DNA from 2 places in the Amycolatopsis sp. NPDC051128 genome. Region 2 is predicted to be linked to the other one. Evidence: riboswitches for the same ligand, from Rfam matches in the RefSeq annotation. Region 2 holds a riboswitch; the other holds the start of a gene.
The links. A riboswitch is a leader RNA that binds a small molecule or an ion and turns the genes downstream of it on or off. The one in region 2 is predicted to bind S-adenosylmethionine.
Positions count from the first base shown of each region.

Region 1: another riboswitch for S-adenosylmethionine. It lies ahead of AB0M82_RS02485 (aminotransferase class V-fold PLP-dependent enzyme); the one in region 2 lies ahead of thrC (threonine synthase).

Region 1 is NZ_JBFBBN010000002.1:85,309-91,017, forward strand. It holds gene AB0M82_RS02465 (RluA family pseudouridine synthase) at 1-357, opposite strand, end outside; gene lspA (signal peptidase II) at 354-938, opposite strand; gene AB0M82_RS02475 (hypothetical protein) at 1,016-1,636, opposite strand; gene AB0M82_RS02480 (hypothetical protein) at 1,641-2,246, opposite strand; gene AB0M82_RS02485 (aminotransferase class V-fold PLP-dependent enzyme) at 2,263-3,633, opposite strand; SAM riboswitch class IV at 3,672-3,786, opposite strand; gene AB0M82_RS02490 (potassium/proton antiporter) at 3,987-5,465, opposite strand; gene AB0M82_RS02495 (metalloregulator ArsR/SmtB family transcription factor) at 5,561-5,709, opposite strand, start outside.
Region 2 is NZ_JBFBBN010000038.1:49,539-55,247, reverse strand. It holds gene AB0M82_RS31485 (EamA family transporter) at 1-495, opposite strand, end outside; gene rpsT (30S ribosomal protein S20) at 858-1,118, shown strand; gene holA (DNA polymerase III subunit delta) at 1,174-2,154, opposite strand; SAM riboswitch class I at 2,301-2,434, shown strand; gene thrC (threonine synthase) at 2,447-3,712, shown strand; gene AB0M82_RS31465 (ComEC/Rec2 family competence protein) at 3,753-5,709, opposite strand, start outside.

The sequences.
Region 1 (5,709 bases), on a different contig from region 2:
GGCCGCCGCCAGGCCGCCGACCACCGTCGGGCCGGTCCAGCCGGGGCTCGGGTGCACCGCGACGCCGACGGGCTTCGAAATCACGATGATGTCGTCGTCGTCGTGGAGGATCTGCATGCCCTCGACCGGCTCGGCGATGATCTCCACCGGGTTCGCCGGCTCCGGCAGCGTGACCTCCAGGAGCCCGCCCGCGGCGAGCCGGTCGGACTTGCCCGCCGGGTGGCCGTCGAGCAGCACGTCACCGGACTCGGCGAGTTCGGCGACGACCGTGCGGGACAGCCCGAGCAGCTTGGCGAGGCCGGCGTCGACCCGCATCCCGTCCAGCCCGTCGGGCACCGGGAGCATCCGCGACGTCACGCCTGCTCCTCCTGCTTCTTCTTGTCCTTGGTCGACGTGCCGTCGTAGTCCTTGCCGAGCAGCGACAGCAGGACGATGAGCGCGCCGCCGACGCAGATCGCCGAGTCGGCGATGTTGAAGATCGCGAAGCCCTTGCCGTTCGGGGCGAACGCCGAGATGAAGTCGACGACGTGGCCCTGCAGCGCGCCGGGCGCGCGGAAGATGCGGTCGGTCAGGTTGCCGGTGGCGCCGGCGAGCACCAGGCCGAGGCCGATCGCCCAGCCGATCGAGCGCAGCCGCCGGGACAGCCAGACGATCGCGACGACGACGGCCAGCGCGACCAGCGCGAGCACCCACGTCATGCCGGTGGCCATCGAGAACGCGGCGCCCGGGTTGCGGATCACCTGCAGGTAGATCAGCCCGCCGAGGACCCGGACCGGCTCCTTGCCCTCCAGGTTGGCGGTGACCAGGTTCTTCGTCACCAGGTCGATCGCCCAGAACACGACCGCGACGGCGAACACCCAGCCGACCCGCCGCTTCGGCAGCAGCGGCTTCGCCGGGACCTCCGGGTTCTCCGGCGCGTCCGCTGCGGGGTCGGGCACCGCGTCGGCGGGGACGGCGGTTTCGGGCTCGGAGGGGCTGGGCTCGGTGCTCACCGGTCCATTGTCCACGGCACCGGTCAAGCCGTGTCGGGCCCGTCCGGCCGAGGGCGCAGGAGCACGGCGAACGCGGCCGTGAACAGCACGCCCGCCGCGGCGAGCGCACCGGCCATCGGGGGCAGGAACACCGTCGCGACCAGCGCGAACACCCCGGCGACGACCAGCACGAGCCGGCTGCGCTCGTACCCGGCCAGCAGCAGGAGGCCCAGCGTCGCCAGCAGCGGGCCACGCTGGTCGCCGTCCAGCCGGAACTGGAGGGCGCCGACCAGGTCGAGCAGCGGGACGGCGGCCAGCGCACCGAGGGTGCCGAGCACGAACCGGCCGGTGGGCGGCGGGGTGCCCGCCCGGCGCAGGTCCAGCCAGTACCAGCCGGCCACGGCGAGCACCACGCAGACGAGACCGGTGAGCCAGCCGAGCGTCGGCGACGGCGCCACGTCCACCGCGACGGCGGTGACCGAAACCTGCTCGGCGCCGGTGGTCCCGCCGACCCCGCCGGTGCCGAGGCCGTACAGGCTCTGGGACAGCTGGTACCCCTGCGGGCCGCCGGCTTCGGCGCCGGCCGGGACCAGCTCGGCGGCCACCATCACGAGCTGCGCGAACCCCAGCGCGGCCAACGGGAACCAGCACCGCTTTCTCCCCATCGCCTCAGGCTATCGGTTCGGCGGGCGGGTTCCGCCGCAGCAGGGCGGTGAAGGCGGCGGCGAGCAGGACCGCCGCCGAGACCAGCATGCCCACCATGTCCGCCGAGAGCACGACGGCGATCACGGCGAACGCGGCCGCGGTGAGCAGGACGAACCGGCTGCGCTCGTACGCGGCGAGCAGCAGCAGGCCGAGCGTGGCCAGGAGCGGGCCACGCAGCCCGTCACCGAGCCGGAACTGCCACGACCCGACCAGGTCGAGCAGCGGGACGGCGAGCAGCGCGGCGATCGTGCCGAGGACGAACCGCCCGGTCCGGACCGGCCGCCGGGCGACCGCGTACCAGACGGCCGTGCCGGCGAGCACCACGCCGAGTGTGACCAGCCAGGCGGGCCCTTCAGGCAAGCCCCGCCCGGACTCGTAGAAGTCGTTGAGGGGCAGCCACCGCAGCTGGCTGTACTCCGTCGCGCCGGCCGGGACCGCCGGTCCGAGGAGGAGATTCGCGGACTCGGCTTCGCCCCGGCTCCGGCGCGACAGCAACCGCGCCGCGGCCAGGCCGATCTCGGCGAACCCCAGCAGTGCCAGCGGAAACCAGAAACGCGGCCCTCTCCCCATCGGCCCAGGCTAGCGCTCAGCAGAACGGCGGCAGCTCGCGCGGGTCACCCACCGGCGCCCAGCGGCCGTCCACCTTCGCGTACTCCCAGCGGGCCCCGCGCGCGACGATCTGGCGCAGCGCCAGCACCACGCGGTCGACGTGCTCTTCGGTGCTGCCCAGGCCGAGGCTGACCCGGACGGCCTGCCGCCCGTCGCCGCCGGCGACGCCGATGAGCCGCTTGGCCGCGACGTGGGCGCAGAAGGCGCCGTCGCGCACGCCGATGCCGTACTCGGCCGACAGGACCGCGGCGAGCCAGCCCGGGTCGAAGCCGTCGACGACGAAGCTGACCGTGCCGACGCGGTCGACCGGCGCGTCGAACAGCCGCAGCTCGGCGCAGCCCGGGATGCCCTCGAGTCCCTTGCGCAGCCGGGTGAGCAGGACCTGCTCGTGCGCCACGACGGCGTCCCAGTTCCGGCTCAGCGTTTCGCAGGCGACACCGAGCGCGTAGACGCCGACTGTGTTGGGCGAGCCGGCTTCGTGGCGCTCGGGCCCGGTGTTCCACACCACCGCGTCCTCGGTGACGAGCTTGGTCGCGCCGCCGCCGGCGAGGTACGGCCGCGCGGCGCGCAGCCAGTCGGCGCGGCCGATCAGCGCGCCCGCGCCGAAGGGCGCGTACAGCTTGTGGCCGGACAACGCCACGTAGTCGACGTCCAGCTCCCGCAAGGAGATCCGGCGGTGCGGCGCGAGCTGGGCGCCGTCGAGCGCGACGCGGGCGCCGTGCTTCCGGGCCACCGCCGCGATCTCCGCCACCGGAAGCAGCTCACCGGTCACATTGGACGCTCCGGTGACGACGACCAGACGCGGTCCCTGCGGGGAATCCGCGAGTGCTTCGTCCACAGCGGACACCGCGGCGAGGCGGGTGCGCGGGGTCGGCAGCCGCCGGACGTTCGGGCCCTGCCACGGCAGCAGCGCGGCGTGGTGCTCGGTGTCGAACACGACCACCGTGGTGTGCCGCGGCAGGCTGCGGGCGAGCAGGTTGAAGGAGTCGGTGGTGTTGCGGGTGAACACGACGGTGTCGGTCCGGCGCGCGTCGACGAACTCGCGCAGGACGTCGCGAGTGCGCTCGTAGAGCCGGGTGGAGACCTGCGACGCGAAGCCGGCGCCGCGGTGGACGCTGGCGTACCAGGGCAGGAACTCGTCGACGGCGCTCCGCACGGCGTCGAGACAGGGCGCGCTCGCGGCGTGGTCGAGGTTGGCGTAGCCGACGTCCCCGCCGGTGACGAGCGGAACACGCAGCGACGCGCCGGCCACGGCTGGGATGCCTTGCGCGGCAACGACTTCAGCGCGATTGACGCGGCCGGTTCCGGCGGGGGTCGTGGTGCTGGTGCGGTCGATGGCGAGAGTCATCGATGCCTCCTCGGCAGTCCGGGGGACCCCCGGCGAGGGGCCCGCGCTTGCCTGTCGCACTGCGCGACCGGCCCGGTCTTCACCCGGGGCACCCCACCGCGGTAGGAGGGTTGCCGGCCAGCAAGCCGGGGCTTCGCGCTGGCACTCATGACCTGGCACAGAAGGTAACCGAGAAGCCGCCCGACGGCAAACCCGCCCCACATTCTGAGACGCCGCTCACAGGCGGCACGGTTCCGGCTTGGCGCGATACCCGGCTCAAGCACCGGACAGGGAACGTTCGTGCCGTCCATCCAGGTACGCGGCCGAGGGCGAGTCGTCCGATCGGTCACGGCCCGGCCACGACCACGAACGGGCTAACGGCCGGACTCGCCCTTCCAGCGGGCCAGCCGCCCGGCCCGGTCGACGGCGCGGAGCCGGCGTTCGACATCGTCGCGGACGCTGCTCGTCGTGACGACCAGTAGCTGGTCGTGCTCCTGCAGCCGGCTGGTCTTCTGCGGCGTGAAGCCCGCGCCGTCGCGCACGACCAGGCTGATCGTCGCCCCGACCGGCAGCCGCAGCTCGGACAGGTACACGCCGTGCAGCTTCGACCCGGGGTGGATCCGGACCTGCAGCAGCTCGGCGCCCAGTTCGTCCAGCGGCGCGGAGTCGACCTCGATCTCGTGCGCCTCGGACTTCTTGGCCAGCCCGAGCCGGCGCCCGAGCGGCCCCAGCGTCGCGCCCTGCAGCAACGTCAGCACGATGACCAGCACGAACACCGCGTCGACCAGCCGCTGCGCGCCAGGCAGCCCTTCCGAAAGCGGGATCATCGCGAGCACGATCGGCACCGCGCCGCGCAGCCCGGCCCACGACAGGAACGCCTGTTCCCGCCACGGCAGCCGGAAGGGCGCCAGCGACAGCACCACCGAGATCGGCCGGGCCAGCAGCAGCACGACCGCGGCGGCGACCAGGCCCGGCAGCACCGCGTCGAGCAGTCGGCCCGGCGAGGCGAACAGCCCGAGCAGCACGAACAGCCCGATCTGCGCGAGCCAGCCCAGCCCTTCGGCGAACGACAGGGTGTCCGAGCGGTGCGGCAGCCGCGAATTGCCGAGCACCAGCGCGGCGACGTAGGTCGCGAGCAGCCCGGACGCGTGCAGCAGCTGCCCGGAGGAGTAGGCCACGACGCACACCGCGACCGTGGCGAGCGGGTAGAGCCCGGTCGCCGGCAGCGCGGCGCGGCGCAGCGCGATCCCGCCGAGCCAGCCGAAGGCGAGCCCGATCGCCAGGCCCGCCGCGAGTTCGTAGACCACCAGCAGCGGCAGGGTCCAGTCCACAGTGGTGCCCTCGGCCAGCACCACGACGGCGATGTAGGCCGGCGCGTCGTTGATGCCGGACTCCAGTTCCAGCGAGCCGACGAGCCGCTTGCCGATCCCCGCCGTGCGCAGCACCGAGAACACCGCGGCCGCGTCGGTCGAGGCGAGCACCGCGCCCCAGAGCAGCGCGAGCCGCCAGTCGAGGCCCAGCAGCCAGTGCAGAGCCGCGCCGGTGACCGCGATGCTCACCGCGACGGCCACTGTGGACAGTGCGATCCCCTGGCCCAGCGAAGGTTTCACCGCCGACCACCGCGTCGTCAGCCCGCCTTCGGCGAGGATCATGACGAGCGCGGCGAGGCCCAGCGACTGGGTCAGCCCGGGATTGTCGAACCGGATGCCGAAGCCGGCCTCCCCCAGCAGCACGCCGATCGCGAGGTAGAGCAGCAGCGAGGGCAGGCCGAGCCGGATCGACACGCGCACGGCGAGCACGGAGGCCAGCAGCACGACACCACCGACGCCGAGCAGCACGGGAAGCTGGTCCATGCCGCCTCCTCCCGGGTGCCGTGGGCCCTCAGGATAGTGAAGCGGCCGGGTTAACTCGTTCGTGTACCGCTGCCCCGAGCCGGTGACCCAGTGTGTTAAGGCCTGGTGGGTGCCCCCAGCGCGTCGAGATCGACGCCCAGCGCCGCGAACGGCTTGGCCGCCGCCGGAAGCACCTTGACCGCGCGGTGCCCGTCGTGGGCGACCCAGCCGGCGTCGACCGCCCGGTCGAGCAGCGCCGCGGGCA
Region 2 (5,709 bases):
GTACCCGGCGATGACGGCCCCGGTCAGCAGGCCGTAGAGGACGCCGGCGCGGCGGCCCCGCGCCGTGCCCTCTTCGCGGCCCGTGCTGATTACCAGCACCCCGGCGATCACCAGGAAAGCGCCGAGCAGGCCGAGCGGGCCGGGGCGCTCGCCGAGCACCAGGACGGCGGCCAGCACCGACAACAGCGGCCCGGTGCCCCGCGCGACGGGATAGACGACGGAGAGGTCGCCGACGCGGTACCCGCGCTGCAGCACGACGCCGTAACCGACGTGCAGCACCGACGTGCCCGCCGCGGCCAGCAGCCAGCTCCACTGTGGACGTTCGTCTTCCACGACGAGCAGGACCACCGTGACCGGCAGCAGCATGACCGCGGAGGCGGTGTAGTAGAGCCAGACGAACTGGGTGCCGCCGGCGGAGATCCGCTTGGCGGCCAGGTTCCACCCGGCGTGTACGACGGCGGCGACCAGGACGAGGGACAGGGCGGTGGCGTTCATGGGACCCCTTACGGGTTTCCGTGCATGCGGAAACCCGGTCCTCCAGGCTTTTGCCCCGTCAGATGAACGGCAGGTCGTCCGGGCCCGCCGATGGTGCCGCTCGGACCAGGCCCACCGGTCCTGGTTGTGGTGCTCGTCCTGCGGGCCGGGCGGACCGGTGACGGAACCCTAGGCACTGCCGCCGTCCACCGTACTCCCGGTGATCGGCACCGCGCGCTGCCCGGCGGAGGCGGCGGCGAGCTGGGCTGTTAAAGTTACCGGTCGTTGCCGTGCGGCATTCCGTCATGGAGGAAACCCGCTCTTTCGAGCGGGGCCACCCGAGCGCGGCGGCGGATCTCACCGAGTGAAACAGGAGTTGCCCTATGGCCAACATCAAGTCGCAGATCAAGCGCATCACGACGAACGAGAAGGCGCGTCAGCGCAACCAGGCGATCCGGTCCTCGGTGAAGACCGCGATCCGCAAGGTCCGCGAAGCCGCCGAGGCCGGCGACAAGGCCAAGGCCGTCGAGCTGCAGCGCGACGCCGCCCAGAAGCTGGACAAGGCCGTCTCGAAGGGCGTCATCCACGCCAACCAGGCCGCCAACAAGAAGTCGGCGCTCGCGAAGCGCGTCAACGCGCTCTGAGCAGGCTGTTTCTGGAGAAGCCCCGGCCTCGGCCGGGGCTTTCTTCATGCCGGGGTCAGTGGTCACCCTTGGCGGCCGCCACCTGGAGGACCGCGCGCTCCAGCGCGTAGCCCGGGTCCGCCGCGACGCCCTTGACCTCGGCGTTCAGCCTCGCGACCACGCGCATCGCGGTGGCGAGGCCGTCGGGGTTCCACCCCCGGGACTGGCCCTGCGCCTTGCGGATCTTCCACGGTGGCATGCCCAGCTCGCCGGCCAGCTGGTTAGGGTTGCCCCGGCCCGCGCCGGAGACCCGCGCGATCGTGCGGACCGCGTCGGCCAGCGCGTCCGCGACCAGGACGTGCGGGACGCCGAGCTGCATCGCCCAGCGCAGCGACTCCAGCGCCGCCGCGCGGTCCCCGCTGACCGCCTTCTCCGCCACCGCGAACCCGGTCACGTCGGCGCGGCCGCGGTGGTAACGCCGGACCGCCTCGGCGTCGACAGTGCCGCCCGTGTCCGCGACCAGCTGCGTCGCCGCCGACGAGAGTTCCCGCAGGTCGGAGCCCACGGCGTCGATCAGCGCTGCCACCCCGGCCGGGTCGATCTTGCCCTTCACCCGGCGCACCTCGTGCCGCACGAACTGCTCGCGCTCGGCCGGCTTGGTCAGCTTCGGGCACTCCGTGATCTCGGCCCCGGCCTTCTTCAGCACGGCGGGGAGCGTCTTGCCCGCCTTGCTGCGGCCGCCGCCGGTGTGCACGACGACGAGCACGATCCCGTCCGCCGGGTCCTTGAGGTAGGCCGCTACGGCGTCGGCCAGCTCCTGCGAGATGTCCTGAGCCGACTCGAGGACGATCACGCGGCCTTCGCTGAACAGCGACGGGCTGACGAGTTCCGCCAGCTCGGGCGCTGTGAGATCGGACACCCGGGCCCGGGTCAGCTCGGCCGTCGCGTCCCTCGCGCGGGCGGCGGCCAGCGTCTCCCGGACGGCCCGCTCGATCAGCAGTTCTTCCTCGCCCAGCACCAGCTGCAGCGGGGCCGGGGCGGTGGCTTGCGCGGTCACCGGTGAATCCTCTCACTTGCTCCGTCGTGCCTCCGCTCCGGTGATGTCGAGAGGGCACCGTGGCACGGCTCGAGCGCGATGTCGTACGGTGTAGCCGAGGTAGCCAGCCCGGGGTTGATCCGGCGTGCGCACCGACAACTGAATACCGCTCATCCAGAGGGGCAGAGGGAACGGCCCGACGAAGCCCCGGCAACCGGCGTACAGCCCGTCATCCCGCGATCGCGGGGTAGCTGACGACCACGGTGCCAATTCCGGCCCGCTTCGGCGGGGCAGATGAGGAAGGAACCTCGCGATGACCGCAACCCTCGGCACGACCTCCACCACGAAGACCCCGGATCTCGGTCCCGCCGTCGAACTGGTGTCGAAGGAAGAGGGCCACCGGCAGCCGCTCGCCCCCGAATTCGTCTCCGCCGAGGACTTCTCGCCGCTCGAGGTCGCCTACGACTTCGGCCGCGTCCGCCGCGAAGACATCGAGGCCGGCCCCAAGAACATCTGGCGCTACAAGAAGCTCCTCCCGGTCCCGTCCAACGTCGAAGAGATCCCGAACACCGAGCCCGGCGCGACCCGGCTGATCCGGGCCGACCGGCTCGCCAAGGAACTCGGCCTCAAGCGCGTCTGGGTCAAGGACGACACCGGCAACCCGACGCACTCCTTCAAGGACCGCGTCGTCGCCGTCGCGCTGGCCGCGGCCCGCGAGTTCGGGTTCGAGGTGCTCGCCTGTCCGTCGACCGGCAACCTGGCCAACGCGACGGCCGCCGCGGCCGCCCGCGCCGGCTGGCGGTCGGTCGTGCTGATCCCGAAGACCCTCGAGCGCGCCAAGATCCTGACCACCGCGGTGTACGACGGCGACCTCATCGCCATCGACGGCAACTACGACGACGTCAACCGCCTCGCCACCGAACTGGCCGGCGAGAACCCGAAGTGGGCGTTCGTGAACGTGAACGTCCGGCCGTACTACTCGGAAGGCTCGAAGACACTGGCCTTCGAGGTCGCCGAGCAGCTCGGCTGGCGCATCCCGCCGCAGATCGTCGTGCCGATCGCCTCCGGTTCGCAGCTGACCAAGGTGGACAAGGGTTTCCGCGAGCTGGGCCAGCTCGGCCTCGTGGACGCCAGCCCGTACAAGGTGTTCGGCGCGCAGGCCACCGGCTGCTCGCCGGTGTCGACCGCGTTCCGCGCCGGCCACGACGTGGTCCAGCCGGTGAAGCCGGACACGATCGCCCGCTCGCTGGCGATCGGCAACCCGGCCGACGGCCCGTACGTGCTCGACATCGTCAACCGCACCGGCGGCGCGATCGAGGACGTCACCGACGAAGAGGTCGTCGAGGGCATCCGGCTGCTGGCCCGCACCGAAGGCATCTTCACCGAGACGGCGGGCGGGGTCACCGTCGCCACGGCGAAGAAGCTCGTCGAGACCGGCAAGCTGGACCCGGACGCCGAGACCGTGCTGCTGATCACCGGCGACGGCCTCAAGACCCTCGACGCGATCGAGAACCACGTCGGCCCCAAGGCGACCCTGCCGCCGTCGGCCGCGGCCGTGAACAAGGCGCTCGGCTACTGACGTCCGCCTGAGCCGGGGCGGGCCACGGGCTCGCCCCGGCTCACCGGCGCGGTGGACCGCGGGGCTCACCTCGGCGGGCGATCGCCGGGCCGGCGACCACCGCGGTGTCGCCGTCCAGGTCGGTGCGGGTGACGAGCGCGCCGAGCGCGGCCAGGCCGTCCATTGTGGACTTGTTCGGGTGCCCGTAGGTGTTGCCCGCGCCCACGCTGACCAACGCCACGCGCGGCGCCACCGCCGCGAGGAACGCCGGCAGCGAGTACCGGCTGCCGTGGTGTGGGACCTTCAGCACCTCCGCTTTCAGTTCGCCGACGTCGGCCAGCAGGTCCGCCTGCGCGGCCAGCTCGACGTCACCGGTCAGCAGCACCCGCCCGGCCGGGGTTTCCGCGCGCAGCACCACCGAGCTGTTGTTGATCGTGGTGCCGTCCTGCTGCCCGGCCGAGCGCGCCGGCACGTACCGCGGGCCGAGCACGTCGAGCGACAGACCGGGCCAGTCCAGCCGCTCCCCCGGGTTCAGCTCCACCAGCGGCACCGCCCGCCGGGCGGCCTCCGCGGCGACCTGCCGCCACGCCCACTGCGGCGCCCGCCCGGGCCCGACGGCGATCCCGCCGACCGCCCGGCCGTCGAACACCGACGCGAGCCCGCCGACGTGGTCGGCGTGCAGGTGGCTCAGGACCAGCAGCGGGATCCGGTCCACGGCCAGCCGGTGCAGGCACTCGTCGACCGGCCCCGGCTCGGGCCCGGTGTCCACGACGACGGCCCGCCCCGGCTCGGCGGTCGCCAGCACGACCGCGTCGCCCTGGCCGACGTCGCATTCGACCATCGCCCAGTTCCGCGGCGGCCACGCCGGCGCCAGTACCCGGACCGGCACGAACACCAGCAGCGCCCCGGCGACGAGCACGACCATGAGCAACCGCACGCGCCGGTGCCGGGCGGCCGGCACCAGCACCCCGAGGACGGCCACGGCGAGCAACCCACCCGCCCAGCCGCCGGGCCAGGCGACGACCGCGCCCGGGGCCCGCGCCCCGTGCCGCGCCACCGTGATCAGCCACCGGGCCTCCGGGTCGGCCAGGTGCACGAGGACCTTCCCGGCGCCCGGCCACCACGGGCCGGTGACCGTCGCCAGCACGCCCAGCACCGTCGCCGGGGCCACCACCGGAGCGGCGAGGACGTTGGTCAGCACCGAAACCAGGCTCACCGAGCCCGCCATGCCCGCGAGCACCGGCGCCGTCACCACGAAGGCGGCCAGCGGGATCGCCAGCCCTTCGGCGAAGCCGGGCGGGACACCACGGCGAACCAGCGCGCCGGCCCAGCGGGGCACGAGCAGGACCAGCCCGGCGGTGGCGAACACCGACAGCGCGAACCCGAAGTCCGTGGCCATCGCCGGATCGGCCACCACCAGCACGCACACCGCGAAGGCCAGCGCCGGCAACGCCGAGCCCCGCCGGCCCAAGGCCAGCGCCAGCAGCGCGACCGCCGCCATGACCCCGGCCCGCAGCACACTCGGCTCCGGGCCGACCAGGACGAGGAACCCGGCCAGACACGCCCCGGCGGCCATCGCCGACAGCCGGGGCCCGAGCCGGAGCAACCGCAGCAGGAGCAGCACCGCGCCACAGGCCACGGCGAGGTTGCCGCCGCTGACCGCGGTGAGATGGGCCAGCCCCGCGGTGACGAACTCCTGCTCGACGCGCGGGGACAGCCCGCTCGTGTCGCCCAGGACCAGACCCGGCAGCAGGCCTCCGGGTTCTTCCGGCAGGACCTGGCACAGGTCGTGGAGACCGGCGCGCAGCCCGGCCGCCGCCCGCTGCCACCACGGCGCCGGGCCGGGCTCCCCCGGCGGACCGCGCACGGACAGCACCGCGACGCTCAGGTCCGAGCCGCGCGGCGGCATCAGCCGGCCCGTCGCCGCCACGTCCTGGCCGGGCAGCAGCGTCGCCCACCGCGCGACCGGGGCCAGCAGCAGGACCCGTCCGGACGAAGCGACCGGCTGTCCGTCGACC